Regions from separate parts of the Tumebacillus sp. BK434 genome, predicted to be linked through region 2. Evidence: riboswitches for the same ligand, from Rfam matches in the RefSeq annotation. Region 2 holds a riboswitch; the other holds the start of a gene.
The links. Region 2 has a riboswitch for lysine ahead of EV586_RS12350 (amino acid permease). Riboswitches for the same ligand answer to the same signal wherever they lie in the genome.
Positions count from the first base shown of each region.

Region 1 (14,898 bases), on a different contig from region 2:
AGGTTCGAGTCCTGTTCGGGGAGCCATACACGCCTTTTTAGCTCAGTAGGTAGAGCGCATCCATGGTAAGGATGAGGTCATCGGTTCGATTCCGGTAAAAGGCACCATTTTTTCTTTCGGCGCTGGACGAAGGAAGCCCAGCTAAAAGCGCGACATCCTGTCGCAACGCTGGACGAAGGTAGCCCAGCTAAAAGCGCGACGTCCTGTCGCAACGCTGGACACGGTACATCCTGTACGTGCGGAAGTGGCTCAGGGGTAGAGCATCGCCTTGCCAAGGCGAGGGTCGCGGGTTCGAATCCCGTCTTCCGCTCCATAAGCATATGAGGGCATCTCGCAGAGATTGCGGGATGCCTTTTTTAAAACTTAAAAAGTCTGATTATTTTAATAAGTTTGGCAATCGCGAAGGAGGCTGGGGAGATGAAACGCTTTTGGAAACGATTCGCGTGGGTTGCTGTCGGGATTCTGGTGCTGTTTTCGAATAAAGTGGGTGTCGAAGGCCAGGAATCCTTTCCGAGTCCAGAACTCCACGGCGGTGCGATCTCCCTGAAAGCGGTTACCTATAACATTCAAATCGGCAAAAACGCGGCCGGCGACCTCGACCTGGAACGGACGATCGACGAACTGAAAGAGCTGGAAGCGGACATCATCGGCCTGCAGGAGGTCGAGCGCTACTCGCCGCGCTCCGGGCTGAAAGATCAGGCCAAACAGATCGGCGAACGGTTGGGGCTGGAATACCGCTTTGCACCGGCTTTAAAGATCGGGCCGTTCGAATACGGCAATCTGTTGCTCTCCCGCTATCCGATCGAAGCGCTCAAGGTGATCCCGCTGCCATCAGGCAGGGAAGAACGGGCTGCGCTCCTTGCCACTTTGAACATTCATGGCCGCCAGGTGGCGGTTGCCGTCACCCATCTCGGGCTCAACCACGAAGAGCGCATCGGGCATGTGAACATCTTACAACAGGAATTTGCTGCCGTAGGACTGCCCTTGATCGTCATCGGGGACTTTAATACGACGCCTGACAGTGAGGAGCTGGGTCCGTGGACTCAGAACCTGCAGCACGTGTCCCGTGTGCCGCTGGTGACTTTGCCAGCCGCTGCGAAGCAGATCGATTCGATCCTCATCTCCCGCGAATTTTCAGTCGGAAATGTGTTCACTGTGCAGAGTGATGCATCCGATCATTACCCGCTGGTGGCGCGTCTTGAGTTGCCTTAATTGACAGACTATTTAAAAGAAGTCATAAAAGAACCCCTGTCTCTCATAAAGAAACAGGGGTTCAACATTTTTCGTGCTCTTGTTACATGATCAGCACGCGTTCGCGCAGGTTCGACTCGACGATGCTCTGCATTTTTTGCAGGGACTCGGTCGCAGCCAGGAAGTCACCGTTCGACTTGTAGATCTCGCCAAGCAGGGCGTAGGTCTTGGTGATCTGGCCGATCATATCGAACTGCTGGAACAGCTCGATCGCTTTTTCAGCGAACTCGATCGCAGATGCAAACTCTTCCAGACCCAGTTCCACTTCCGCCAGCGTGCGGAACACGAATGCGGTCTCGCGGATGCCCGGCTGGAGCAGTTCCAGCGCTTGTTTGCAGTGTGCTTCTGCGTCTTTGTAACGGTTTTCCTTCAGGAGCAGGCGGGCGATCTCACTGTGCACGTTGGCGTTGTCGAAGTCGTTGCCGTGCTTGGAGAAGCCGTCCATGCATTCTTCCAGCAGCGCCAGCGCATCTTCAACTTTGCCTTCATCGCCTTTGATCATCGCGAGGTTGACTTTGCAGTCATAGGACGCTTTAATCAAATTCAAGGACTTGAATATTGCAATCGCGTCCTGTGTATGTTCAACAGCCTTTTTGTAGTTCTTCAATTCTTTGTTGGCGTGGCCCAAACCGTTGTAAGTTTCACCGATTAATTTTAGGTAATTAGTACCTTGCAGCAGGTGGTAGGATTCGGTGTAATATTTAAGTGCGTCATTATATTCACCGAGTTTCAAGTTAACCATCCCGAGGTTGGTGATGACGAACGCTTTCGTCGACACGTCGATGCCCTCGGTGCGGGAGAGTACTTGGTACGCTTTCTTCCAGTGGAACTGTGCCAGCAGCAGGTTCTCTTTGCGCAGCTGGATCACGCCAAGCTTGTTCAGTGCCAGAACTGCGATGTTGTGTTCACCGGAGCGGATCGCGCTGTCCAAAACGTCTTCGAAGAGTTCAGTTGCGCGCTCAAACTGTTCCACATGCAGGTAGCAGTTCGCCAGGTCGAACGAGATGTTCGTCAGCTGCAGGTGCGGAGCCGGGTTGTCGAGGAGCTCTTCAAGCAGAGAGATCGATTTGTCGTATTCTCCAGATTCCATATATGCTTTCGCCAGCTTGTAGGTGCTTGTTTGTTCGAGCTTGGTCTGCATGTCAGACAAGAAGTAGTCGACCGAGGTCTCGAGCTTTTCTGCGATGGCGCAGAGCAATTTATGAGATGGATTGGCTTTGTCCGCTTCGATCTGTGAAATCATACTCGGGGTGACCATGCCGGAGCCAAGATCACTTTGAGTGAGACCCTTCATGATTCGAAGTTCTTTGATTTTTTGTCCTAAAGACGTAGGCATTTGGGTTCCCTCCCACCCTAAAGCTAAATTAATCTTTATTTTCTTCTTTATTGTACTACAGCGTCCAATAGAAAGGAATACCACTGAAGTCAATTCGTGAAAGAAAATCACGACTTTAAATATTATACAGCTTATACATAACTCCTGAACAATATACCATCTGCAACCTTAACTGTCCAGTCAAGAGTACCCGATTCACTGCATAAATTGTGAATAGAATGTGTAACGACGAACCGATTGCCCGGAAAGGGGGGCTTCTGGTGAACGAACGTTGGCATCCTATTTCCCACCAGGTATCAACAACGGCCACCACGCGAATCGTCTGCAAGGACCCGGTCAGCGCGGCGATCGGGATCGCCCAGACCGTGTTTCCGGCGCGGCGTCCGAATGCTGTGCTGCTGTCGCGTCCCGATGCTTATCCGCTGGCGCTCGCTGCAGCGCGCCTGTTGCACCGCCCGTTCGATGCGGTGCTGCTCTATACGGAAGGCGAAGAGCTGGAGGAGAGCGTCTCCCGCGAGCTGATCCGTCTGTCACCGCAGGGCAAAGGGCTGCACGGACAGGTGATCGTGCTCGGCGCGATGCATGCCAACATCCTGCACCAGCTCGCGGAGCTCAGCTTTACGTTTACGCATCTGGTCGGGCACGATCTGTGGGACACGGTCGGCAAGATCGCCGCGTTCGAACCGCTGACCGGCGGCGGTCATGCTGTGCTCGTCTCCGCCGATCCGCTGGGCGGCGGCGTGGCGGCCGGAAGCTATGCCGCGGCGACCGGTGCTCCGGTGCTCTTTGCGTCGGAGCGCGGGCTGTCCGACATGGCCGCCCGCTTTTTGCGCAGCCATCCCCGCCAGAAGCTGATCGTCGCCGCCCCCGAATCCTACCTTCCGCCAACGCTTGGCAGCGAGGTGCGCAAGCTGGGCTCGAAGATCGAAGCGTGGGTCGGCGGCCGCGACGGGTACGAGACGGCGGTGGAGCTGGCAAAGCTGCGCAAAGGCAAGGTCAAGTTTGGATTTGGCAAAAAGGAGCCGGGCGGCAGGGCATTGGCCTTGGTGCCGGCAGAACAATGGGCGATTGGAGCGGTGGCGGCCGCTTTGTCCAACCGGGGGCGGGAGATCCCGCTGCTCTTGACCCGTCAGGACCGGCTTCCGCAGGCGGTCGGCGAATTTTTGCTGGAGCTGCAAGGGCGCGCAGACGAGGTCCGGGCGCACGGGTTTGTCGTCGGCAGTTACGAAGTGATCTCGCAGCCCGTGCAACTTTTGCTGCATCAGGCGATCGCGCAGGACTGGATGTAGCAAGGGTGCGTTTTCTTCCTTTTGTTTGGGCATCCTGTTCCAGAGAAGACTGGAAAGGAGCGGATGCAAGTGACGAAAGGATGGAAGCGCGCCTTCTTGCTGTGCGGGGCACTCTTGCTGCTTGTGCTCGTCAATGTCCCGCTGGCGGCCAATGCACAAGAGGCGCAAGGAGCGGTCGGGATCAAAGCCGGGCAGTACGCGCCCGATTTTGAGCTGGTCGATCATCAGGGGAACAAACACAAGCTGAGCGAATTTCGCGGCCAGCCGGTGCTTTTGAACTTCTGGGCGTCATGGTGTACCCCGTGCCGGTTGGAGATGGAAGATCTCGCCGATTCGGCGAAGCATTATCAGGGCAAAGTGCAGTTCTTCGGCGTGAACCTCGCCGATCAGGACTCACCGTCCGTCTCGGCAGCGTTTTTAAAAAAATTCGGCGTCGAGTTCCCGAATGTGCTCGATGAAGAAGGCAAAGTGTCCGACCAATACCATGTGCTGGTCATTCCCACCTCCTTTTTGATCGACAAGGACGGCAAGATCGTGCAGATGGTGCAAGGCCCGCTCTTTAATGAAGAGATTGACAAACTGTTTAAAAAAGTGCTGAATTAGATTTGTTCAAAAAAGCAACGGTCCATCGTTTAAAACAGGCTGCCTGTGGCTACAATGGTAATTCGTAATGCCATGACAGGGAGCGTGACAACGATGGACCGTTTTGTCGTAATCGGCGGAGATGCCGCCGGGATGAGTGCCGCCATGCAGATCAGGCGGGCCCAACCGAAAGCTGGCATCACAATTTTCGAAAAAGGCACAACCTACTCGTACGCCCAATGCGGGCTGCCGTACTACATCGGCGGTTCTATCTCTTCGGCGCAACAGCTGATCGCCCGCACGCGCGAGGCGTTTCAGGAAACATACAACATGAACGCGACAATCCTCCACGAGGCGGTGGCGATCGATCCCAAGCGGCAGAGAGTGACCGTCCGTGACCTCGAGACAGGAATGGAGGCGGAGCACCCCTATGACAAACTGCTCATCGCCACCGGCGGCCGCGCCGTCCTGCCCGACTGGGAAGGCGCTGCTCTCGACGGCGTCTTCTCGCTGAAGACGCTGGCCGACGCCGAGCGCATCATCGCGTACGCCAAGCAAAGCCATGTCAAACAGGCGGTGGTGATCGGCGGCGGCTACATCGGATTGGAAATGGCAGAAGCTTTTCATGCTTTAGGCAAATCGGTGCGCGTCATAAACCGCGGCGACCAGGTTGCCGGACCGTGGGACACCGAGCTGGCCGAGCTGCTCCGCGCCGAGCTGGAGCGGCACGGTGTCGCAGTGAATCTGGGGGAAGAGATCACCGGCTTGTCCGGTACCGGCGGGCGCGTGACCGAGGTGCAGACCCAAAGCGGTTCCTATCCGGCCGACCTCGTGCTGGTCGCCGTCGGCATCGTTCCCAACTCGGAGCTCGCCAAAGAGGCCGGGCTGACCCTGTCGGTGCGCGATGCGATCCAGGTGAACCCGAAGCTGGAGACAAGCCATGCCAATATATGGGCGGCCGGTGACGTTGCGACCCAGTTTCACCGTGTGAAAAACCGCGATGACTACATTCCGCTCGGCACGCATGCCAACAAGATGGGCCGCATCGCGGGCAAGCAGATGGCGGGCGGCACAGAGGAATACCGCGGTGTGCTCGGCACGTCGATCTTGAAGGTGTTCGACCTGACCGCCTCCCGCACCGGGCTGTCAGAAGCGGAAGCGGTCGCCGAACAGATTCCGCACAAGACGGTAACGCTGAAGACGTTGCAGCATGCCGGCTATTATCCGGATGCGATGCCGCTTCACATCAGATTGGTCGTGCGCGCGGAGGACGGCAGGCTGCTTGGCGGACAGGCTGTGGGGCGCCAAGGGGCGGACAAGCGCATCGACGTGATCGCCACGGCGCTGTGGAACGGGATGACAGCCGAGCAGCTGCTCGACCTCGATCTGGCCTACGCGCCGCCGCACAATGGGGTCTGGGACCCGGTGCAGCAGGCGGCAAGACGGCTGTAAATGTACGCTGCACATGCGAATTTTGGCGGCTTTTCGGGATTGAACAGACGTTTTGTCGAGGGGCAGGAATCCTTTTCTTCACAGTAGAAATAGGGGGACAAGACAGCAATTTTTTCCTCAAGGAGGCAGGACGACAATGTTGCAAATCTCCACAGACGTTCGCGGCGATACGCTGATTGTGAGGCTCTCGGGTGAACTTGACCATCATACAGCGGAAATGGTGCGCAGCCGGGTGGAAGCGGAATTGGACCGCGGCCTGACCGAGCACCTCGTGTTGAATTTAGAAGACTTGAGCTTTATGGACTCTTCCGGCCTCGGGGTCATTCTCGGCCGTTATAAGCGCGTGACGCAGGCGGGCGGGCGCATGGCGCTCTGCTCGGTGAACGACCAGCTGAAAAAGCTGTTCGAGCTCTCCGGAATGCTGAAGATCTTGCGGATCTATTCGAGCGAATCGCAGGCGCTTGCTGAGACGGGGGTGGCGTAATGGACAATTTCATGGAGCTGAAATTCGCCTCGCGCTCGCAAAATGAATCGTTTGCCCGCGTTTCGGTCGCCGCGTTTATCTCGCAGCTCGACCCGACGCTTGAGGAATTGACGGAGATCAAGACGGTCGTCTCGGAAGCGGTGACCAACGCGATCATCCACGGCTACGAAGAACAGGACGGGACGGTGCTGATCACCTGCGCCATCGTCGATGGCACGATCGAGCTGGTGATCGAAGACAACGGCCGCGGTATCGAAGACGTGGAAGAAGCGCGCCAGCCGCTGTTCACCTCCAAGCCGGAACTGGAGCGCTCCGGCATGGGCTTTACGATTATGGAGAACTTCATGGATGCGATCGAAGTGACGAGCAGACCCGGAGTGGGCACCCGGGTACGGCTGGTCAAACGTCTAAAAAGCCACTCTGTCGCGAACCACTAGGGGGATGCAGGATGGCAATTGAGAAAACTGCCCCGCATCAGAAATATACGGACGAGCAGGTCAAAGGACTGATCGCGTCCTCCCAAGCCGGCGATGACAGTGCCCGCGAGTCGCTGATCGTCTCCAACCAGCGGCTGGTCTGGTCGGTTGTCCAGCGCTTTCTCAACCGCGGCTACGAAGCGGACGATCTCTTCCAGATCGGCTGCATCGGGCTGATGAAAGCGATCGACAAGTTCGATCTCTCCTACGATGTGCGCTTTTCCACTTATGCGGTGCCGATGATCATCGGCGAGATCCAGCGCTTCCTGCGCGACGACTCGACGGTGAAAGTCTCCCGCTCGCTGAAGGAGACTGCAAGGCAGGTGCGCCGCACCCGCGACGAGCTGGCCAAAAAGCTGGGCCGGCAGCCGCACATCAACGAAGTCGCGCAGGCGATGGGCATGGAGCCGACCGAAGTGGTGTTTGCGCTGGAGTCGATGCGTCAGCCGGCGTCGATCCATGAGACCGTCTTCGAAAATGATGGCGATCCGATCTACTTGATGGATCAGATCTCCGACGAGACGCAAAACAAATGGTTCGACAAACTGGCGCTGCACGATGCGCTGGCCCGGTTGCCCGAACGGGAGCGTTTGATCGTCTTCATGAGGTTCTTCCGGGACAAAACGCAGGCGGAAGTCGCCGAAGTGCTCGGCATCTCGCAGGTGCAGGTCTCGCGCCTGGAGAAAAAGATTTTACAGATAATTCGTGACCAGCTCGGTTAAGTTCTGCCATTCTGCTCCATACTACTTCAAGTATCGTACAGCGAGGTGATGGTGGATGGAGGAGAGAGGTACAACGACAAAGCGCCGCGTGGTCTGGGTGGCCGTCCTGCTGGCTCTTCTCGCCGTCAGCGCGGGAGGATATGTCTGGTGGGAACAAACAGCCGTCAAATACGACCGGATCACGAACGCCAAACGAGTGTGAACAAGCAGGCACCTTTTCCAAAAGGTGCCTGCTTTTTTCTTTCATAGCCCAGCCTGTGCCTTGGAAAGATAGGATTACGAAAGGTGTGCTAATGACAAGGGAGGCATGCGCCATGAAGCAGGGACCCAAGGCGAAGTCAGATTATAAACAGCTGACCCAAAAGCATGTGCCGAAACGGCCTGTGTTCGCCAATACCATCCGGGCGTTTCTCGTCGGCGGAACGATCTGTCTGCTCGGTCAGTTTGTGCAGAAGTTTTTTATAGCCTATTTTGATTTTGATCAAAAGACGGCGGGCAATCCGACCGTGGCGGTGATGGTGTTTATCGCCGTGTTGCTGACCGGGCTTGGCGTGTACGACCGCATTGGGCAGTGGGCCGGTGCCGGTTCGGCCGTGCCGGTCACCGGTTTCGCCAATGCGATGGCAGCGGCGGCGATCGAGCACAAGAGCGAAGGGCTGGTGCTCGGCGTCGGCGGTCAGATGTTTAAAGTCGCCGGGCCGGTCATCGTGTTCGGGACGGTGGCAGCTTTTGTCATCGCGCTGATCAAACAAATTTTCACGATGGTGATGTAGGACATGTCTTGGAGGTGTTTAGACGATGGGGCTGATCGGGAAGCAGACATGGGAGTTCAAGTCGCAGCCGGTGCTGGTGGCCAGCGGTGCGGTCGTCGGCCCGAAAGAAGGAGCAGGGCCGCTCGGCCAAGAGTTTGATACGGTGCATCCTGACAATTACATCGGGCAGGACTCCTGGGAAAAAGCGGAGCGCCGCCTGTTTGAAGAAGCTTGCCTGACCGCGCTGCAAAAAGCGAACCTGCAGGCGCAGCAGATCGACGTGCTGTACGGCGGTGACCTGCTCAATCAGATCGTCACCGCTAACTTTGGCGCGCGCACGCTGGGCACGCCGTTTCTCGGGCTGTTCGGCGCCTGCTCAACATCGATGGAATCGCTGGCGCTGGCGGCGATGACGGTGGATGCCGGATTTGCCACACATGCGCTGGCGGCCACTTCGTCGCACAACTCGACGGCCGAGCGCCAGTTCCGCTACCCGACCGAATACGGCGGGCAGAAGCCGCCGACCGCGCAATGCACGGTGACCGGGTCGGGAGCGGCGATCGTCGGGAAGAGCGGCAACGGACCGCGCATCACGCATGCGACGATTGGCAAGGTGGTGGATCTTGGCGTGAAGTCACCGTTTGAGATGGGGCCGGCGATGGCGCCCGCCGCTGTCGATACGATCGCGCGGCATTTTAAAGATACTGGGCGCACGCCGGACGAGTACGACCTGATCATCACCGGGGACTTGGCACGGGTCGGGCACAAGATTGCCGAAGAGCTGTTCGAGAGAGAAGAGGGCTTATTTCTCGGCGACCGGTTCAAAGACTGCGGCATCCTGATCTTCGACCCGGATCAGTCCGAAGTGTTCTCCGGAGGTTCCGGCTGCGCCTGCTGCGCAGTCGTCACGTACGGCCACCTGCTCAAGCGGATGGAGCGCGGGGAACTGAACCGCATCCTGGTCTGTGCGACCGGAGCGCTGCTCTCCCCGCTGTCCACCCAGCAAGGGGAGTCGATCCCTTGCGTGGCGCACGCGGTGGTCATCGAAAGGGGCGAGTGGGTCTAGATGGACATCGATATCACGTTTTTATGGGCGTTTGTCGTAGGCGGTCTGATCTGTGTGATCGGCCAGTTGATGATGGATTTGACCAACATGACACCGGCACATGTGATGACGTCCTTGGTGGTGTTCGGGGCGATCCTCGACGGGCTCGGCTTGTATGAGCCATTGATCAAATTCGCAGGGGCCGGCGCAACGATTCCGATCACGTCATTTGGCAACGCGCTGGTGCACGGGGCGATGGCCGAAGCGCACCGCAGCGGCATGGTTGGCATCATCACCGGGATCTTCGAAGTGACCTCGGCCGGCATTTCCGCCGCGATCGTGTTTTCCTTCTTGGCGGCGCTGCTGTTCCGGCCGAAGGGCTGATACCGTACTGACAATCTGACCGAAGGGGTGACGGATCGATGGGGAAGCGCAAAGTCATTTTGATCACAGATGGAGATCAGGTCGCAAGAAAAGCGGTCGAAAAAGTGGCGGCTGAAGTGGGGTGCCGCGTCATCTCCCGTTCATCCGGCAACCCGAGCCCGCTGAGCGGTCAGCAGTTGGTTCGGCTGATCGAACATGCCAAACACGATCCGGTGCTGGTGATGTTCGATGACAACGGCAACGGCGATTACGGCTATGGCGAGCGGGCTCTCGAATACGTCTCCAACCACCCGAACATCGAAGTGCTGGGGGCGATCGCCGTTGCTTCCAATACGCCGATGGTCGATGGAGTGTCTGTCGATTTCTCAATCGACCAGAACTGCCGGATGATCGAAGACGCGGTCGACAAAGACGGCCTGGCTGCGCACAGCGGTGACATGGTGATCTACGGTGATACGGTCGATGTGCTCTCCGACTGCGACGTGCCGATGATCGTCGGTGTCGGCGACATCGGCAAGATGCAGGGCCGCGATCACTTTGCAAAAGGCGCGCCGATCACCAAAGCTGCGATCCTAGAAATTCTGAAACGGAGTGGATATGACCATGCCGCGGATCATTGAGAAAACCGATATCCCGCCGTCCGACCAGGATTTGCAGTTGGACAAACGGCTGGACAGCAACCTGAAGTTTTTTGACAAGGTGCTCGGCATCGGGGAGAGCTATGACATGATCAAGCGCCAGATGTCGTTTGCCGGGCACGATCTTTGCCTGCTCTATATCAACGGATTTATCAAAGACGGGATCATCGACGACGTGCTGCGGTTGCTGGCACAGTTGAAGCGCGAGCAGTTGGCGGGCGACACGATCGAAAAGCTGGCCGGGACGTATCTGGCGCACACGCAGGTCGAGAAACAGAACAAAACCAATGAGATCATCACGGCGATCTTGTCCGGCCAGACGGTGATCCTCGTCGACGGGTTCGATCAGGCCCTGGTGATCGATGCGCGCAGCTATCCGGCGCGCACGCCGGCCGAGCCGGAGCTGGAGCGGGTCGTGCGCGGCTCGCGTGACGGATTTGTGGAAACGCTGGTGCAAAACACCGTGCTGACACGGCGGAGAATCCGTGACCCGAGGCTTCGCATGGAGACGATGAAGATCGGCAAACGCTCGAAGACGGACGTCTGTGTCGCCTATCTGCAGGACGTTGCGGATGACACGCTGGTCGACGAGATCAAAGCCCGCTTGGAGAAGATCGATGTCGACGGCTTGCCGATGGCCGAAAAGTCGGTCGAGGAGTGGCTGACCAAGCGCAACAACTGGAACCCGTACCCGATTGTGCGCTATACGGAACGCCCGGACGTCGCGGCGATGCACCTGTTGGAAGGGCATGTGCTGATCTACGTGGACACTTCGCCAAGCGTCATGATCACGCCGACGACGATCTTCCACCATGTGCAGCACGCTGAAGAGTTTCGCGAGAACCCGGCGGTGGGCGCCTATGTGCGCTGGGTGCGGTTTTTGGGGATTCTGGCTTCCTTGTTCCTGATCCCGCTCTGGGTCTTGTTCACGCTGGTCCACCGCGAATGGCTGCCTGTGCCCTTGGATTTCCTCGGACCGGATGAAGTGGGGGCGATCCCGATCATCCTGCAGTTTTTGCTCGCCGACATCGGGATCGACATGATGCGGATGGCGGCGATCCACACGCCGTCCCCATTGGCCACCGCGATGGGCTTGATCGCGGCGGTGCTGATCGGCGACATCGCCGTCAAAGTCGGGCTGTTTTCGCCGGAGTCGATCCTGTATCTGGCGGTGGCGGCGATCGGGATGTTTGCGACGCCAAGCTACGAGCTGTCGATGGCCAACCGGCTGTCGCGGATGTTTTTCATCCTCGCGGTGGCGTTTTTGGACTGGTACGGGCTGGTCGCGGCGGTCGCCTTGTGGTTCATCCTGCTCGCCCGCACCAAGTCGGTCACCCGTCCGTACCTCTGGCCGCTGCTGCCGCTCAACTTGAAAGCGCTGTGGGAGATCATCGTCCGCACGCCGATGCAATACAAGAACCAGCGCCCGGCGATCGTGCGGCCGAAAGACAAAGATAGGCAGCCGAACTAGGGACAACAATCCTTGTCAGCACCGAACAATCCTGCTATAATCGAATATAATTAAATACGACGACACCTCATTCTTACGAGTGGGGTAGAGGCGCGGGTAAGATGAGTACCACTTCTGAAGTGATGGCACACTGATGATGAATGTGGGAAAGGCTGACCGCCGAAGCAGAGTGCCTGCCATCGGGTTCCCTGCTGGGTCGACATTGAACAAGTGTCGGACTGTCACCTTAGAGCCATTGTGTTCTGCAGGTGATGCGCTACTTCATGAGTTGAGGGGATCAGAGCTGGTTTTGGATGATTCTGTTCGATTTCGATAAATCCAAAAACGGTCGGCGCACTCCCTTTGACGCCGGCCGTTTTTTTGTTGTCTGGCTGGAAAAAAACGGGTTTGAGAGGTTGGAGAGGAGCTAAACACAAGATGTATTTGCACGGGACGAGTCGCATCAATGAGCAAGGGCATTTGGAGATTGGCGGCGTGGACAGCACGGAACTGGTAAAGACGTACGGCACGCCGCTGTACGTTTACGACGAGGCGATGATGCGCGAGACGATTCGCGCCTACAAGCGGGCGTTTGAACAATCGGGCCTGCGCTTCGAAGTGGCCTATGCGTCGAAAGCGTTCTGCACGCTGGCGATGTGCCGCATCATCGACGAAGAAGGGCTGGCTCTCGATGTCGTGTCGAGCGGTGAACTCTACACGGCGCTCCAAGCCGGCTTCCCGGCGGAGCGCATCCATTTCCACGGCAACAACAAGGGCCCGGATGAGATCGAACTGGCCCTGAACGCCGGCATCGGCGAATTTGTGGTCGACAACTTCCACGAATTAAAACTGCTCGGCGCGTTGGCCAGCGAAAAAGGCGTCATCGCCGACATCCTGCTCCGCTTGGCGCCGGGAGTGGAGGCTCATACGCATGAATACATCTCGACCGGCCAGGAAGATTCGAAATTCGGCTTCGACATGAAAGGGGACATGGCGAAGCGCGCTGTGCAAGCGGCGCTGGACACGCCGGGCGTCCGGCTGATAGGCCTGCATTCACACATCGGGTCACAGATTTTTGAAACGGACGGGTTCACGGCAGCGGTCGACATCGTCTCGGCGTTCTTCGGCGAGTGTGTCCGCAGTCTCGGCGCGAACGATCTGCACAAGCTGAATGTCGGCGGCGGTTTTGGCATCCGTTACACGGAAGAAGACACGCCGCTGGCGGCAGAAGCGTATATCGCCGCGATCACGAAGGCGGTGACCGCCGCGTTCGACCGCTTGGAGCTTTCGTACCCGGAGATCGTCATCGAACCGGGCCGCTCGATCGTTGGCGCTGCCGGCACCACGCTCTACACGATCGGTTCGACGAAAGACATTCCGGGCGTGCGCAAGTACGTCTCCGTCAACGGCGGGATGGCCGACAACCCGCGCCCGGCGCTCTACCAGGCCGTGTATGAAGCGATGCTCGCCAACCGCGCGAACGACGCGGCCGAAGAGCTCGTCTCCATCGCGGGAAAGGCCTGCGAGTCGGGCGACATGCTGATCTGGGATGTGCAGTTGCCGCCGGTCAAAGCGGATGACATCCTCGCCGTGTCCTGCACCGGCGCGTACGGTTACTCGATGGCGAGCAATTACAACCGCATCGCCCGCCCGGCCGTGGTGTTCGTGCAAAATGGGCAGGCCGATCTCGTCGTCCAGCGTGAGAGCCACGACGACCTGATCGCGCAAGATAGGATCCCGGCGCGGCTTGGCACCGGCGTTTTGACGAACAAGTAAGCGCCACAGGACAGGTCAAGCGCGGAAGGCAAGTCCCCTTTCTTTGGCATAGCATAGAGAAGAAAGGAGGGGTTTGCATGGCTTTACTGTTCTCTTTTCTGCCGCGTATCGTTCAGTTCTTTGGAATTTTCCAAAGCGTGATCGGCTTTGTGCAGCCGATCTGGCCTGTCATCTCGACCTTCTTTAACCGTCGCGCCGCTGCATAAGCGGCTCCGGCGGCTTTTTTGTCGAGAGCTGGAAGAAAATCTTATTTTCATGGAAATAAGGGTGACCGATTGGCAGGCAGGTCAATATCCTGATCGTATCTGAGACGATAGAGGGTGAAGAGATGCCGATGCGCAGAGTGAAAGCGAACAGCGCGCACCTCCGCTTGTTAGCGCAGTTGATGCAGGCAGAAGCCCGTGGGGAAGGACGGCGCGGGCAAGAGTTGGTCGGGAGCGTGTTGGTCAATCGGATTGTGGCAGACTGCAGGCCTGACTTTCACAACATTCGCACCATCCCGATCGCGGTCTACGGGAAGTTTGGACCGCAGCGCTCACCGTTCGAACCGGTGCAGAACGGGGAGATCTACAAGATGCGCCCGACGGCGCAAGACCTGCGCCGCGCCCGGGAGTTGACCAACGGCCGCATCGACCAGCTGGCCCGCCGCTCCTTGTGGTTCTACAACCCGTCGCCTGGCAGGCGCTACCGGGCGGCCTGCACGGCGAAAATGCCGCGGTCGCCGAAAACCCAGTATCAATTTGCCTTCAAAAACCACTGTTTCTATACCGGGGTCCCCGGCTATTGTCCCGAGTTCCTGTAAACAGAAAAGAGCATCCCACATGGGATGCTCTTTTTGCTAGTTATTGCTTCGGGTTCGGTGTGGTGACGATCCAGTCGCTCGGCGAGTTCGTGTCGAGCGTCGGGGACTTGCGGGACAGCACTTGGCCGTCATTGGTGTACAGGGACCAGTTGGTCACATAGTTGTACCAGGCGACATTGTCGACGGTGGTGCCTGCGCTGTTTTTCAAGAGCAGGTTGTCGCCGGTGTTGGTCAAGGTCAGTGTCATGCCGGTCACGTCGAGGCCAAAGCCTTTGTAGGCGGAGAATCCGGCGCTGTCTTTGCCGACCATCAGGAAGGAATGAGCCGGGATTACCGTGCCGGACGGCAAGGTGAAATTGCCCGATTTGTTGGACAGCTTATAGCCGGTCAGGTCATACGAGACGTTGTTCGGGTTGTACAGCTCGACATACTCGCGGGTCGCGTCATAGCCGCCCGTTT
Region 1 covers NZ_SLXS01000001.1:1,070,242-1,085,139, reverse strand. The annotation lists tRNA gene EV586_RS03720 (tRNA-Asn) at 1-26, shown strand, start outside; tRNA gene EV586_RS03715 (tRNA-Thr) at 32-107, shown strand; tRNA gene EV586_RS03710 (tRNA-Gly) at 239-313, shown strand; gene EV586_RS03705 (endonuclease/exonuclease/phosphatase family protein) at 418-1,212, shown strand; gene EV586_RS03700 (helix-turn-helix domain-containing protein) at 1,295-2,587, opposite strand; gene EV586_RS03695 (hypothetical protein) at 2,848-3,876, shown strand; gene EV586_RS03690 (TlpA family protein disulfide reductase) at 3,946-4,479, shown strand; gene EV586_RS03685 (FAD-dependent oxidoreductase) at 4,573-5,910, shown strand; gene spoIIAA (anti-sigma F factor antagonist) at 6,047-6,394, shown strand; gene spoIIAB (anti-sigma F factor) at 6,394-6,831, shown strand; gene sigF (RNA polymerase sporulation sigma factor SigF) at 6,843-7,592, shown strand; gene EV586_RS20975 (hypothetical protein) at 7,648-7,794, shown strand; gene spoVAC (stage V sporulation protein AC) at 7,907-8,365, shown strand; gene spoVAD (stage V sporulation protein AD) at 8,391-9,410, shown strand; gene spoVAE (stage V sporulation protein AE) at 9,411-9,773, shown strand; gene spoVAEA (stage V sporulation protein SpoVABEA) at 9,812-10,393, shown strand; gene EV586_RS03645 (spore germination protein) at 10,377-11,882, shown strand; lysine riboswitch at 11,960-12,149, shown strand; gene lysA (diaminopimelate decarboxylase) at 12,300-13,637, shown strand; gene EV586_RS21555 (hypothetical protein) at 13,715-13,843, shown strand; gene EV586_RS03635 (cell wall hydrolase) at 13,966-14,439, shown strand; gene EV586_RS03630 (phospholipase D-like domain-containing protein) at 14,480-14,898, opposite strand, start outside.
Region 1: it holds a riboswitch for lysine, as region 2 does, so the genes downstream of both, lysA (diaminopimelate decarboxylase) here and EV586_RS12350 (amino acid permease) in region 2, are expected to answer to the same signal.

Region 2 (14,898 bases):
AGCCGCCGACCGTCTCCGAATTGCATTGGCCGAGGAAGTCGACTTCGACGGTGGAGTTGATCGAGACGAGGTTGTCGATCTGCGCGAGGACCCGCACGTCGTTCGTCCAGGAGACGGGCAGGAACAACACATCCTGATTGTCATGCAGGAAGTTGTACAGCTTGCGGCTGCCGAGCGCAAATGTGGTGGTCATCTGACCGGGGTAGATCTTCTTGCGGCGTCCGGTGATGACGCCCGCTTCATACAGGTCAACCGCTTTGTCGGGCAGCATTTCGGTGAACACGCCGAGGTCTTTGTGCCCTTGCAGGAAGTTCATCACGGCGTTGGGGATCGCGCCGAAGCCGATCTGCACGGTATCGCCATCCTCGATGAGGCCGGCGATCAGGCGGCCGATCTCTGCATCATGCTCAGTGATCTCCGGCTCTTGCAGGAGCGGCAGTTCGACGTGGTTCTCGACGAGGGCGGCGACTTGGGAGATGTGGAGGACGTTTTTGCCGCGGGTGCGCGGCATGTACTCGTTGACTTCGAGCAGAATCAGCTTGGCGTCGGCGATCAGAGTGCCGATGTAATCACAGTTGGTGCCGATCGAAAAGCAGCCGTCCGCGTCCATCGGCGAGACGGTCGCCATCAGCACACGGTTGCGGGTCATGCCCCGCAGCAGGTCGGGCAGGTCGGAAAAGTGGTTCGGCAGGAGATCGACCCGCCCTGCGCGAAAACCGGGGCGGTCGCCGGCGCCGAGGAACATCGAGATGAGCCGGAGGCGTTCCGGCTCGATCTCGAGGGCCGGGCGCATGGAGAGCATCTGGAACAGGCGGTTGCCTTGCAAGCCGCTGTGCGTGGGCAAGGCATCGAGCAGGGCGGGCGGTTCCCCGGCCGAGAGTGGCACGAGGATGTCGTCGCCCGGTTCGATCAGGCGCACCGCATCTTCCGGGGTGCGGAGTTTGCTTTGATAAGCACTGGTGAGCGTCATGGCAGAAGTCTCCTTATCGGGGTCGCTGGTGGTAGTTTTACACGAAAAAAGAGCCTGATACATCGATCAGGCTCTCGTTCGTGATTTTGTCAGCACCGCATCCAAGTAGTCGGCCAGCCCCTTGCGGTCATGGCCATCGCGCCCGACGGTCGTCTTCGCGGCGGTCATCGAGTTCAAAATCGCCTCTTCCGCCGCTTCTGCCGCCGCGCGAAAGGCGGCGTCGATCTCATTTTCATTCAGCATCTGCAAGCTGACGACCGCATTCGGTTCGTCATGCTGCACCCGGTTTCCCGTCGTAAACCCGATCACCACATCGCCGCTGCCATTCCCGATGAACGACCCGGTGCGGGTCAAGCCCACCGCACAGCGCTTGCTGACCCGTTTTAACTGCCGCTCTGAAAGCGGCAGGTCGGTCGCCAGAATAAAGATGATCGAGCCTTTTTCCGGCGCTTCTGGTGAGCGTTCCAATTCGGCGATCCACGCCCCGGCGGGCATCCCGTGCAGCATGAAATCTTGCTGCCTGCCGAAGTTCGAGAGCACGAGCACGCCGAGCGTATATTCCGTGCTGCCAAGCTCGATCACCCGCGACGCGGAGCCGATGCCGCCTTTCAGCCCGTAGCAGCTCATGCCGGTACCTGCGCCGACGGCGCCTTCCGCAAAGTCGGCAGCGGCGGAGGACAGCGCGACTCGCACATGTTCTTTTTGCACGTGCAAGCCGCGTATATCATTCAGGTACCCGTCATTGCACTCGCCGACCACCGGATTTACCGTCCCGGTGGTCACCCCGATCTCCGGATTCTGCTCCAGCATCACTTCCACCAGCGCATCGCTCACCCGACCGACCGACAGCGTGTTCGTCAGCAGGATCGGCGTCTCGATCGTCCCGAGCTCCTCGATCTGAATCGTGCCCGCCGTCTTGCCGAAGCCGTTGATCACATGCGCGACGGCCAGCACCTTGTCCCGAAACAGATTGCCCCCGTGCGGCAATACCGCCGTTACCCCCGTCTTCACCGGGCCGTCATCGAGCGTGCAATGCCCGACCGTCACGCCCGGCACGTCGGTGATCCGATTGCCGGGACCGGGGCGCAGCGACCCGATCACCACGCCATACTCGCGAATCCGCCCCTTCACCGCTTACACTCCGATCTGCTGGTATTTCGCGCGGTAGTTCCGATGCAGCTTGCGCGCAATCTCGCCCGGCTGGCCGCTGCCGATCTGCCGGCCGTCGATCTTCACCACCGGCATCACTTCCATCGACGTCGACGTCAAAAACGCTTCATCTGCCGCCAGCAGCAAGTCCGGACCAAATTCCTTCTCCTCGACCGGCACCCCGAGCTCCTTCGCGATGTCAAGCAATGTCGCCCGCGTGATGCCGTGCAGGATAAAGCGGTTCGCCGGCGGCGTGATCAGCACGCCGTCCTTGACGAGGAACAGGTTGCAGCTCGACCCTTCCAGCACCACGCCGTCGCGCACAAACACCGCTTCATAGAAGCCGGCATCGGTCGCCTTTTGTTTGGCGATCACGTTCGGCAGCAGGTTGAGCGACTTGATGAAGCAGTTCTTCCAGCGCTCATCGTCGACCAGCGTCACATGGACGCCTTGCTCGCGGATCTTGTCGGAGATGTCGGCAGCCGGACGGATCGTCATCGTCGTCGAAGCCGGCACATCCGGGAACAGGTGCACGCGCTTGGCAATGCCGCGGGTGACCTGCAGATAGACCGCCGCTTCCTGCAAGCCGGTCTTCTCCAGACCTTCCGCGATCAGCGCTTCCAGCTCCGGGATCGAATAGTTCATCGTCAGCAGGATCGCTTCCGCACTCTGCTCCAATCGCACCAGATGTTCACGCATCTTAAACGGCACGCCTTGGTACACGCGAATCACTTCGTACACGCCGTCGCCAAAATTATGACCGCGCTCGTCAATCGGCAGCACCGTTTGATCGACCGGGATCCACTCTCCATTGATAAACCCAATCGCCATCATTCATAACCTCCTCAACCTGCTTCAACTATACAAAAACACACTTCGTGGCGCTTTTCTGAACTCCTGCATCTTCCAGCGAAAAAAACGCTTGCCCACTCCGGTACAGGTATGTATACTTATCAAAGTTATTGAATATCTATTCGCTTATATGAATCACTTGGCATCCAGAAAAAGGGAGGACCTCACAGCATGAAGAAACAAGCACTCGCAGGCGCACTCAGCCTGACCCTGATCACCATGACCCCGTATGCAGTTTTTGCCGACAATCCTGCAGCCGCGTGGACGAATGTGAATGCATACGAAACGCAAGAGACGAACGGCAGCCTGTTCAACCAGCAAAACTACGATTTTGTCAAATACAGCGCCCTCGCGCAAAAGCTCCAAACCCTCGCCAAACAGAGCAACCGCGTCACCGTCAACGTGAGCGGCCAGTCTTCGCAAGGCCGCGACCTGTATACGGTCACCATCTCCGACCCGCAGGCGAAAGGCAAATATGGCTACTACCAGGCGCTGCGCAAACAGATGTTCAAGAACCCGGAGAAAGCGCAGTCGTGGGTGGAAAAGCATGAAGATTTCAAAGTGCCGGTCATGATCAACGGCTCGATTCACGGCACCGAATTTGTCGGCACCGATGCTGTGCTGCAGCTGATCGAGCGGTTCGCGCTGCAAAATGACGCGACCACCAAGGAGATCCTGGCCAACAACATCCTGATTTTCAACGTCGTCGCCAACCCGGACGGCCGCTATGACGGCACCCGCTTCAACGGCAACGGCATCGACCTCAACCGCGACTTCATCACCCAGTCCCAGCCGGAGACCAAACAGACGGTCGATCTGATCACCGAATGGAACCCGATGGTGTTTCTCGATCTGCACGGCTATGTGAAAAACTCGTCCAGCCAGCTCGGCTTGATCGAACCGTGCACGCCTCCGCACAACCCGAACTACGAATATGACCTGTTCTCCAAATGGTCGGTCGCGCAAGCGGAAGCGATGGAAGCGGAGATCCTTTCCAACAAAAAACAGTACAGCGCGAACTACCAAGACCTCGCCAGCGTCTACATTCCGCAGCGCGACGATTCCTTCGGCTGGGACGATTATCCGCCGATCTTCACGCCGATGTACGCGCTGTACCACGGCTCCTACGGCTACACGCTGGAAGCGCCGACCAACGATTGGGACGGTGTGCGCTGGCAATATGATGCGGTGATCGGCGCGCTGAAATACGCCACCCAAAACAAAAAAGCGATGCTGACCGACCAGATCGAAGTGTTTAAGCGCGGGATCAACTTCGACCACCCGTTTCATCAGCAAGGCTTTTTCCCGAACGCTTACCTGCTCCCGGTCAACGCGGCCGACCCGACGGTGACCGAAAAAGCGGTCAACCACCTGCTGCAAAACGACATCACCGTCGAGCAGGCGAAAAAAGCGTTCACCGCAAACGGCAAACAATACCCGGCCGGCACCTACATCGTGCCGATGGATCAGGCGAAAGCGGGTCTCGCCAACACCATGCTCTGGGATGGCGAAGACATCTCGGCCGATACCCCGGCGATGTACGACATCTCCGCCTGGAGCCTGCCGGAATTGTGGGGTTTCGCAGCCGATCCGGTACAGGCGCCGTTTAACGTCCAGACCGCAACAGTCAAATCTGTGCATACACAAGGCGCCCTGATCGGCAAAGGACCGTACCAGATCCCCAATTCCTCTGTGCAAGCGGTGCACCTCGCCAACGAATTGCTGCAGCAAGGCGTGGAAGTCAAACGCGATCAGGCTGGCAATTTCTATGTGCCGAACAGCTCGGTGCTCCTGTCGCAGGTCAAAGCGTCCGGTCTCACCCTGCAGACGGCAGCCGTTCCATCCGATGCCAAACTGCTCGACGCTGTGCAGGTCGCCATCGTCAAAGACGGCGGGATGAACAAAGGCCAGTCCCACTCCGGCACCAAGCTCGCGTTGCAGCGCCTCGGCTTCGCCGTGACCGAACTGCATCCGCGCACGGTGGCTGCCCAAGGCTTGAACGGCTTCGACGCGCTGATCTACAGCGGCACCGAGCGGCTGATCGCGACGACAAACAGCGTCGCCAACGCCGAATTCGGCCTGCAGTCGGCCGAGGAGCTGGCAAAGTTTAAAGCGAACGTCAACGCGTTCGTAGACGGCGGCGGCAAATACATCGCTGTCGGCGCTGGCGGTTCGCTGGCGGCGAAGACGCTCGGCTTGACTTCGGTCGGCGTGAACGTCGGCTCCTCCAACGCAAACGGCATCGTCAAGATCAACTACAGCGATTCGCCGCTGACCGCAGGCTACGGGTCGAACGACATCGGGTTCGTCTATCGCCCGGTCTGGTACACCAATACGGCAGGCTATGCGGTGGATGCGTCCTATGCGAACGAGGGCGGGTTCTTCCTCGCCGGGCATTGGATCAACAGCAAGAGCGCCCAAGGCAAGCCGGTCATCGTGCACGACCCGTCGAAAGAGGTGACCTTGATCGGCCTCGAAGCCGGTTTCCGCGACCATACCGACTACCTGTTCCGACTGTTAGCGAATGCGATTTATGAGTAAACAAACAACCCCGGGAATTGCCCGGGGTTATTTTGTTTTGTAAGAGGAATTTTGATGATAAGGAGGTCTTGGTATCTTTTTTGTAGAATATGGGAGAGTGTTCCGGATCCTGATTCGTGTGGGGGTAGCTGAATGGTTGAGGCGTTTGACATGGACAATTTTCCTTTGGCGACGCTGACCGTTCTGATCGCGCTGATCGCCGCGTATGCGGTGAATGATATCAGCGAGCGGGTCGCCGTCTGTCGCGGCACACAGCGCCGGGCCTGGCTGATGGCAGGCGCGGTGGCGATGGGGTTTGGCGTCTGGACGATGCATTTGATCGGCATGCGGGCCTGCCAGGTGCCGATGTCCGCTTCCTATGATTTTTGGCTGCTCGGGCTGTCGATGCTCGTGTCGGTGCTCAGCTCCTACCTCGTGCTGGTGAAAGTCAAGCGCCGCCGCGGCTTGACGAAGAGCCGGATCTTGCTCGGCGCACTGCTGATGGGGGCAGGCATCGTAGCCGTCTATGTCTTGAACCTGCGCGGCGTGCAGGTCGGTTTTACGATCGAATACGATCTGCCGGCTGCGGCGCTATCGCTTTTGTTTGCCTGGCCGGTCTTGTATCTGGTCTTATCTTTCACGTTCTTATACCCTGAACGCAAACGCCTCGGCAGGCGTCCGCACAAGGTCATCTCGGCTGTGCTGATGGGCCTGTCGTTTGCTTCGATCCATTATGTGACGATGCAGAGCACCGCGGTGCGCCCGGTCGCTGAGCCGGTGACCGAGGCGATTCATACGGCAGACGCCACGCTGTTGTCCTTTTCGCTTGGCATCGCGGCACTGCTGATTCAAGTACTCGTTCTGCTCGGCGCGCTGTTCGACCGTCGACTGGCGCTGCGAAGCGCCAGTCTGTCCGAGCAGCGGCTGCGCTCCTTGTTTGCACACAACCCGTTTGCCGTCTTCATGATCGATATCGACGGCAACGTCACCGACGTCAACGGCGCGGCCGAGCTGATGCTCGGTTACGGCCGGGCAGAGCTGCTCGGCAAATCGTTCAAGACGATCATCGAGCCGGAGACGGTGCAGCTGATGATCGACCGCTTTCGCAAATCGCTGGCAGGAGAAACTCCCAACTACGATGTCAACGTGCAGCACAAAAGCGGCGTCCGCCTCGACCTGCGCGTGACCAACGTGCCTTTGATCATCGACGCCCGCATCCTCGGCGCCTACGTGATCGCCGAGGACATCACCGAGCAGAAGCGGGCGCAGGAGCTCTTGCACCGCTCCGACAAGCTGACCGCCGTCGGGCAGCTGGCCGCGGGAATCGCCCACGAGATCCGCAATCCGCTCACGGCGATCAAAGGCTTCACTCAACTGCTCAAAGAAAAGGCAGAGCATAGCAGCGAGTATTACGACGTCATCCTCTCCGAGCTCGACCGGGCCAATCTGATCGTCAGCGAGTTCCTGCTGCTTGCCAAGCCGCAGTCCTCCAAGTTTCGCCCGGCCAGCCTGGATCACCTCTTGCTTCTGATCGTCACCTTGCTCGAACCGCAGGCGATCTTAAACGATGTGCGCATCGTCACCCGCTTTCAGTCGGTGCCCGAGGTGCACATCGAAGAAAATCAGATCAAGCAGGTGCTGCTCAACTTGCTGAAGAACGCGATCGAGGCGATGCCGGACGGGGGCGAGCTGCTAATCGAGCTGGGACCGTGCGGAGCGGAACAGGTGTGCATCCGCCTGACCGACCAAGGGATCGGCATCCCGGAAGAGCAGCTGCAGAAGCTCGGCGATCCGTTTTTTTCCACGAAAGAAGAAGGCACCGGGCTGGGCCTGATGGTCTCCTTCAAGATCATCGAGGACCACGGCGGCAGGCTGGAGATCCAGAGCGAGGTCGGCGTCGGCACGACGATCGATGTCCTGCTCCCGGTGACGCCACTGTCTGACATCGAGATCGAAATGCAACCGCTGGTCTTCTGACCGGCGGTTTTTCACATCTGTGAGAAATTAGCTCTTGACTAGATTGAAAGTCGATCCGTATACTAAGTCTCGTTGTGTAAACTTCATTGTCAAAACTTCATACACCCTCATCTACAAGGTGGGGTAGAGGTTGCGGTGCTGATCAGTACGCGGCGGGAGGTGCAAGGACACCTGTGAACGCCCTGGAAAGGCAGCATTGCCGAAGTTTGCGGCCGTCTTTGCGGTCAGCAGGCTGGGGCCGGGCTCGAACAGGGCCGGAACTGTCACGGGAATGCTGCCAACTTCCCGTGGAGAGCTATTTCCAACAAAGGCGATAGGTGCGGGTCATGGAAACATACACCGTCTGGCGGTGTTTTTTTATGCCCACCTTCCTTTGTTAAGCCAAAGGAGGAACGAAACGAAATGTCCCAAAAAAACCTCGGATTTTGGGTGCTGACCGCGCTGGTCATCGGCAATATGGTCGGCTCCGGGATCTTTATGTTACCGCATAATCTGGCGCTGGAAGCGTCTCCGGCGGCCGTGCTGTCCGCTTGGGTGATCACCGGCGCCGGCGTGCTGCTGACGGCGCTGGTATTCGGCAACCTGTCACTGCGCAAACCGGAATTGAACGGCGGACCGCAGATGTACGCGCGCGCGATGTTCCGCGCCGGAACCGGCCGCTCGCGCTTGTCCGGATACATCGTCGCCTGGGGCTATTGGCTGGCCAACGCGACGGGGAACGTGGCAATCATCACCACCTTTGCTTCGTACCTGTCGACGTTCTTCCCGGTGATGACTTCGCAGGCCGAGCTGTTCCAGATCGGCTCCTACGCGGTCAAGGCGGGCAACCTGATCACCTTCCTCGTCTGCACGGCGATGCTCTGGCTGATCCATACGCTGGTGCTGCGCGGGGTGGAAGGGGCAGGCAAAGTCAATTTCGTCGCCACTGCCGCCAAAGTGCTCGGCTTCCTGTTCTTCATCATCGCCGCGCTGTTCGCTTTCCAAAAGGCGAACATCCTGCCGCTCGTGCAGCCGCGCATCGACGAAGGCACCCAGCAGGCGGTCTCCTTGTTCGGCCAGATCAATGGCGCGGCGATCTCCACCCTGTGGGCGTTTGTCGGCGTCGAATCGGCGGTCGTCTTCTCGTCCCGCGCCCGCAAGCAGTCGGACGTGAAAAAAGCGACGATCACCGGTCTCGTCATCGCCTTGGTCATCTACATGGGCATCACCGTGCTCACGATGGGCGCACTGACGCAAGACCGGCTGACGGCAACCGAAAAGCCGCTCGTCGACGCGCTGGTGTCGGTGGTCGGCACGCCGGGGTCTTCATTGATGGCGATCCTCGGCCTGATCTCACTCTCCGGCTCGATGATCGGCTGGATCATGCTGTCGTCCGAAGTGCCGTTCCAAGCGGCCAAGCAAGGCCTGTTCCCGCGTTTCTTCCTGAAAGAGAACCAAAAAGGCGCGCCGGTCAACGCACTGATCGTCTCCAACCTGTTGTCGCAAGTGTTCATTTTCTCGACGATCTCCGAAAGCGTCGCCGGAGCGTTTGGCTTTGTGATCACCGTCGCGACCCTGTCCTACCTTGTGCCGTATATGATCGCTTCCTTATACCAATTGAAGCTGACCCTGACCGGTGAATCGTATGAAGGAGCGTCGCAGAGCCGCACCGCCGATTTCCTGATCGCCTTTTTCGCCACCGTCTACTCGGCGTGGGTGATCTACGCCGGCACGTCCGATATGAAAACGTTCCTGCTCGGTGTCGGCATGCTCCTCACCGGTCTGATCTTTTACCCGTTTGTCAAAAAAAGCACGTCCCGCTAAGGCGGGGCGTGCTTTTTTTGTGTCTCGACGAGCAGATCGACCGCCTTTTTCAAGAGGGCTGCGATCGCGATATAGATCGGAAAGGAGTAGTAGTATTCCCAGTGATGCAGCCGGTACATCCCGCGCCAGGCCAAAAACGGTTCTAAGACAAACGAGAAGATGCCCGAAACGATGGTGGCGGCGATCAGATAGCGTGCCCACGGCCCGTACTTCTGATACACCCAGAGCAGCACCACCGGCAGCGTGACAAAGTCGAAGATAAAAAAGGGCGGAATCAGCGGTACCAGACGGTCGGGATAGCCCCACAAGGCCAGCGAAGTCCCCAGCACGTCCAGAAAAGAGGAGCACAGCGCAACAAACGCCCCGTACAGCAGGACTGGCACAACCCGTTTGCGGTCGACGATCTTCCAGCAGATCGTCCAGGCGGTCAGCATGACGATCAGCAGCATCCACCAGTTCAGAGAAAACAGATCGTCCTGTTTCCATTGTGCAAGATCGATCTCTTTCAACTGCACTTGTTTCTGGTACAGATCCTCATAAGAAGGCTTAGACATGCGAAGCACCTCCCCGCACCGGCTGGGTCAGCCAACGGTAGATCACGTAGATGAGCAAAAAATACACATATTGATTCAAGGCCGAATGCCAGAGCGTCCAGCTGTCACGCATCGAAAGCACCTGAAAATAGAGCAGCGCCCGCATATAGCCGCACATCACCAGCACAAACAGCGCGGTATAGAGAGACAGGAGCACGAAGTGTTTCCCTTTTGGATGGTAGGGTCGGGGGAGGAATTGGATATAAAAATAAGCTGCGGTCGACCAGATCGTCAGGTTGGCGAGCATCGGGATCCAGATCGTGCGCCAACCTTCACCGTGCATCACCCACAATTTAAACCAGTCAATCAGGACGTAATGATCCAGAAACCGCAGGAAAACTGCGGTGATCAGGATGGGAAACATCGCGCGAAACTTCGTTTTATCGGCAAAGCCCCAAAAGGCAAGTATGGCGATACTTACAAACAGGAATACTGCCATTGAACAAAACCTCCTGCTGCTACTATTCCCCGTTGGAAGGAAACCATTAGCACGTATCAAGGAGGAATCAACTTGTATTTTGTGCTGGTCTTTGTCTTCTGCTGGCTCTGGTTTTGGGTGAAAGCGGACAAGTCCCGCCTGCGCGAACTGTTTCCGATCTGCGCTTACACCAGTTTTTTAGGACTGATCACCGACTTGTTGATGGTGCATTACCAGCTGTGGTCGTACAAGGGCCTGCCGCATCCTTTGTTTACGATCCCGCTGACGCTCGATTTTGGCATCTATCCGGTCGTGGCCTATTTCTATTGTCAAAATCTGCCCGAGCAGTGGAAGCAGATCATCAAGCGTGCCGTGCTTTGGATGATCCCGGCGATCCTCTTTGAGTGGGTGACAGTCCGAACAGGCAACATGCAGCATCACATGTGGTGGTCGATGTGGCTGTCGCTGATCGCCGACATCATCATCTACCTGTCGATCGCTTGCGTCTACCGCTATTACCGCTCTGCGTATGACCAGGGCAGGCTGAAAGGAGAATGGGCATGAAAGCTGTGACCTATCAAGGGATCAAAGATGTGAAAGTGACCGATGTACCGGAACCGAAGATCATCGAACGCGAAGACATCGTCGTCCGCATCACCACCACCGCCATCTGCGGGTCGGACTTGCATCTGATTCATGGCTTTGTCCCCAATCTGCACAAAGGCTACATTATCGGCCATGAGCCGATGGGGATCGTTGAAGAAGTCGGGCCTGACGTGACGCGGGTGAAAAAAGGCGACCGGGTCATCGTCCCGTTTAATGTGGCCTGCGGACACTGTTTTTTCTGCGAGAGCCATCTGGAGAGCCAATGTGACAATGCGAATCCGCACGGCGATGCGGGCGGCTATTTCGGCTATTCGGAGACGTTCGGCGGGTATGCGGGCGGCCAGGCCGAATTTTTGCGGGTGCCGTACGGGAACTTCACGCCGTTTAAAGTGCCGGAGAACTGCGAGCTGGAGGATGAGAAGATCGTCTTCCTGTCGGACATCGTCCCGACCGCTTACTGGGGCGTGGACAATGCCGGAGTCAAGCCGGGCGATACGGTGATCGTGCTCGGCTGCGGCCCCGTCGGGCTGCTCGCGCAAAAATTTGCCTGGCTGAAAGGCGCGAAGCGTGTGATCGCCGTCGATTACATCGGATACCGGCTGGAACATGCCAAGCGGGTGAACCGCGTGGAGATCGTCGATTTCACCAAGCATGATCATCCCGGCGAGCATCTGAAAGAGATCACCAAAGGCGGCGCCGATGTGGTGATCGACTGTGTCGGCATGGACGGCAAGATGACGATCATCGAGATGATGGAGAGCGCCCTGAAGCTGCAGGGCGGCGCGATGGGCGCGATCGTCATCGCCGCGCAGTGTGTGAGAAAAGGCGGGACGATCCAATTGATCGGCGTGTACGGGGCGCGCTATAACGCCTTCCCGCTCGGCGACCTGTTCGCCCGCAACATTACGCTGAAGATGGGGCAGGCGCCGGTGATCCACTACATGCCGGAGCTGTACCGGATGATCGAAGCGAACAAGTTCGATCCGACCGATGTGATCACGCACCGCCTGCCGCTGTCCGAAGCGGAGCGCGCGTATGAGCTTTTTGATGAAAAGCTCGACGGGTGCATCAAAGTCGTTTTAAAGCCGTAAGCCCAGCCGAAGCCGCTGCTGCGGCTTTTTTTGCGGAACAGGAAGTTATTTGAAAAGTGTGTTATGATGAAAGCAGAGATGGAATACATAGCGAAGTGGGGGATTTTCATGAAACAATTAAGCCAAACGTGGAACTTGGAGCCGTTTTTTGCTGGCGGTTCGGAGTCTCCGGAGTTTGCTCATTATCTGGAACAGCTCGAAACGAGCATCGAAGGGCTGTCCGGCACGATCTCGTCCCTGGCCTCGACGACCAGCGTAGACGCCTGGGTTTCGGTTCTGCACACCGTGCAAGAGGTGTTTGCGAACCTGCGCTATGCGATGAGCTTCACCTCCTGCCTGCTCGCCCAAAACGTCAAAGACCAGCATGCGAAGATCGTGCACGGCACGATCACCAAGTTGTCCGCACAGCATGGCGCGGCGATGACCGTGCTCGACAAGCAGATCCTCGCCGCCGATGAAAGCACCTGGGCGGCCGTGCTGCAAGATGAGCGCGTCCAACCGATCGCGTTCTATCTGGATGAGCGCCGTCAGCGCGCCAACGAGAAACTGGCGCCGGAGATGGAAGCGCTGGCCGGCGACCTCGCCGTCGACGGCTACCATGCCTGGGGCTCGCTGTACAACACGCTGATCGGCCGCATGGCGATCAAGGTGGAGAAAGACGGCGAAGTGAAAGAGCTGTCGGTGGGCCAGGCGCAGAACATGTATTCCGGCACCCCGGACCGCAGCGTGCGCGAAGCTGCTTTTACAGCGTGGGAAGAGGCGTTCGCGCAGAACGAAGAGCTGTTCGCAGCCAACCTCAACCATCTCGGCGGCTTCCGCTGGGCGCATTACAAGGCCCGCGGCTGGGATTCGATCCTCAAAGAGCCGTGCGACATCAACCGCATGTCCCGCGCCACGCTCGACGTGATGTGGGATGTGATCGACAAGAACAAAGACGTGTTCGTGAAATTCTTGAACCGCAAGGCGGAGCTGATCGGCACCGACAAACTGAGCTACTACGACCTGTATGCGCCGACTTCGACGGTGGAGACGTCGTATACGTACGATGAAGGAGCGAACTTTATCGTCGAGCAGTTCAAAGAGTTCTCGGCCGATTTTGCCGACTTTGCGACGATGGCGTTCGAGAAGAGCTGGATCGAGGCGGAAGACCGCCCGGGCAAGCGTCCCGGCGGGTTCTGCACCGGCTTCCCGGGCAAAAACGAAACGCGCATCTTCATGACATACGACAACTCGATGGGCGCGGTGTCGACGCTTGCGCATGAGCTGGGCCATGCCTACCATGCACACGTGATGGGCGACATGCCGTTCTTCTCCCGCCTCTACGCGATGAACGTGGCAGAGACCGCTTCGACGTTTGCCGAGACGCTCGTCACTTCGGCGGCGGTGCGGGCGGCGAAATCGGATGACGAGAAGATCGCGCTCTTGGAAGAAAAAGTGTCCGGCTCGATCGCGATGTACATGGACATCCACGCCCGCTTCATCTTCGAAAACAACTTCTACGATGAGCGTCAAAAAGGCCTGGTCAGCGCAGAGCGCTTGAACGAGCTGATGGTCGAAGCGCAGAAGAAATCGTACCGCGATTCTCTGGAGCTGTACCACCCGCGCTTCTGGGCGTCGAAGCTGCACTTCTATTCGACATCCGTGCCGTTCTACAACTTCCCGTACACCTTCGGCTACCTGTTCTCGACCGGCGTTTACGCGCTGGCGCTGCAGGAAGGCGCGTCGTTTGCCGACAAATATGTGGCGCTGCTGCGCGACACGGCGAGCATGACGGTCGAAGAGCTGGCCCAAAAACACCTCGGCGTCGATCTGACCCAGCCGGAATTCTGGCAAAACGCGGTCGACATCACCGTGAAAGATGCGGAAGAATTCCTGCGTCTGACCGCTGACAAAGTCGCTGCGCAGTAACAGTCCGGCCGCATAAAGCTGCTTTGGGAACGGCATTCTAGTAAAGGTTTGAAACCCGTCTGGAGGTGCTTTACAGAATGAACCGTTCTCAACAGCAGCAGGGACAACAGCAAGGGATGCGCTTTGGGGCGCATGAGTTTTTGGCGACGCAAGAATCGCTCCGCTCGAAAGGCGCAGACATCGAGCTGTACGGTGTGCTGATCAGCCAGTGCCAAGATGCGCACCTGCGTGACATTCTGACCAACCAGCAGCGTCGCATGGTGCAAGGCTACCAGCAATGCCTGGCCGTATTGAGCAACCAGGGCTTCGCGCCGCAAGTGCCGCACACGCCGCAGACGAACGTGTACGAGAGTATCAACATCGGCCTGAACAATCCGCAGATGCCGATGCCGAACCCGCAGGTCAACCGCCTGTCCGATCGGTCGATCGCGACGATCGCGCTCAACCTGCACAAGTTCGGGGCGATCTGCTGCATGAACTCTGCGCTGGAATGTGCGAACCCGGTGCTGCGCCAGTTCCATGCGACCTCTGCCAACACCTGTCAGGAGATGGCGTACGAACTGTTCCAATTCGCCAACTACCAAGGCATGTACCAAGTGCCACAGCTGGCAGACCACACCATGCAAACGATGGTCCAAGCGTTTTCCGCTCCGGGCTACGGCGGCCAAGGTGCCAGAATGCAGCCGCACCTGCAAGGCCAAGGGTACAACTCCCCGATGGCGCTGAACCGCAATTTCTAATTATGAGTGAAAGCAAAGGCGATCCGTTTGACTGCGGATCGCCTTTTATTGATTGTTTTCCAGGTGTTTTGCGAAACGGGGCTTTAGGCGTGATCGGCGTGGAACTCTTCCAGTGTTTTTTCGTCGGTTTGGGTGACCGTCCAGGCGCCGTTTTGTTGGCGGAGAGTCAGGGTGAGGTGGAATTCGCCGACGCTGTGTGTCTCGTCAGGGTACAGGTAACTGGCCTGGCCGTGTATGACAACGATTGCCGTTTGTCCGTCCTTGTGGGCTC
Region 2 covers NZ_SLXS01000004.1:199,743-214,640, forward strand. The annotation lists gene EV586_RS12325 (acetyl-CoA hydrolase/transferase family protein) at 1-970, opposite strand, end outside; gene EV586_RS12330 (DmpA family aminopeptidase) at 1,037-2,101, opposite strand; gene dat (D-amino-acid transaminase) at 2,105-2,950, opposite strand; gene EV586_RS12340 (M14 family zinc carboxypeptidase) at 3,143-5,512, shown strand; gene EV586_RS12345 (ATP-binding protein) at 5,663-7,468, shown strand; lysine riboswitch at 7,585-7,774, shown strand; gene EV586_RS12350 (amino acid permease) at 7,871-9,271, shown strand; gene EV586_RS12355 (CBO0543 family protein) at 9,268-9,825, opposite strand; gene EV586_RS12360 (hypothetical protein) at 9,818-10,303, opposite strand; gene EV586_RS12365 (CBO0543 family protein) at 10,385-10,846, shown strand; gene EV586_RS12370 (zinc-dependent alcohol dehydrogenase) at 10,843-11,979, shown strand; gene EV586_RS12375 (M3 family oligoendopeptidase) at 12,088-13,887, shown strand; gene EV586_RS12380 (spore coat protein) at 13,965-14,627, shown strand; gene EV586_RS12385 (hypothetical protein) at 14,711-14,898, opposite strand, start outside.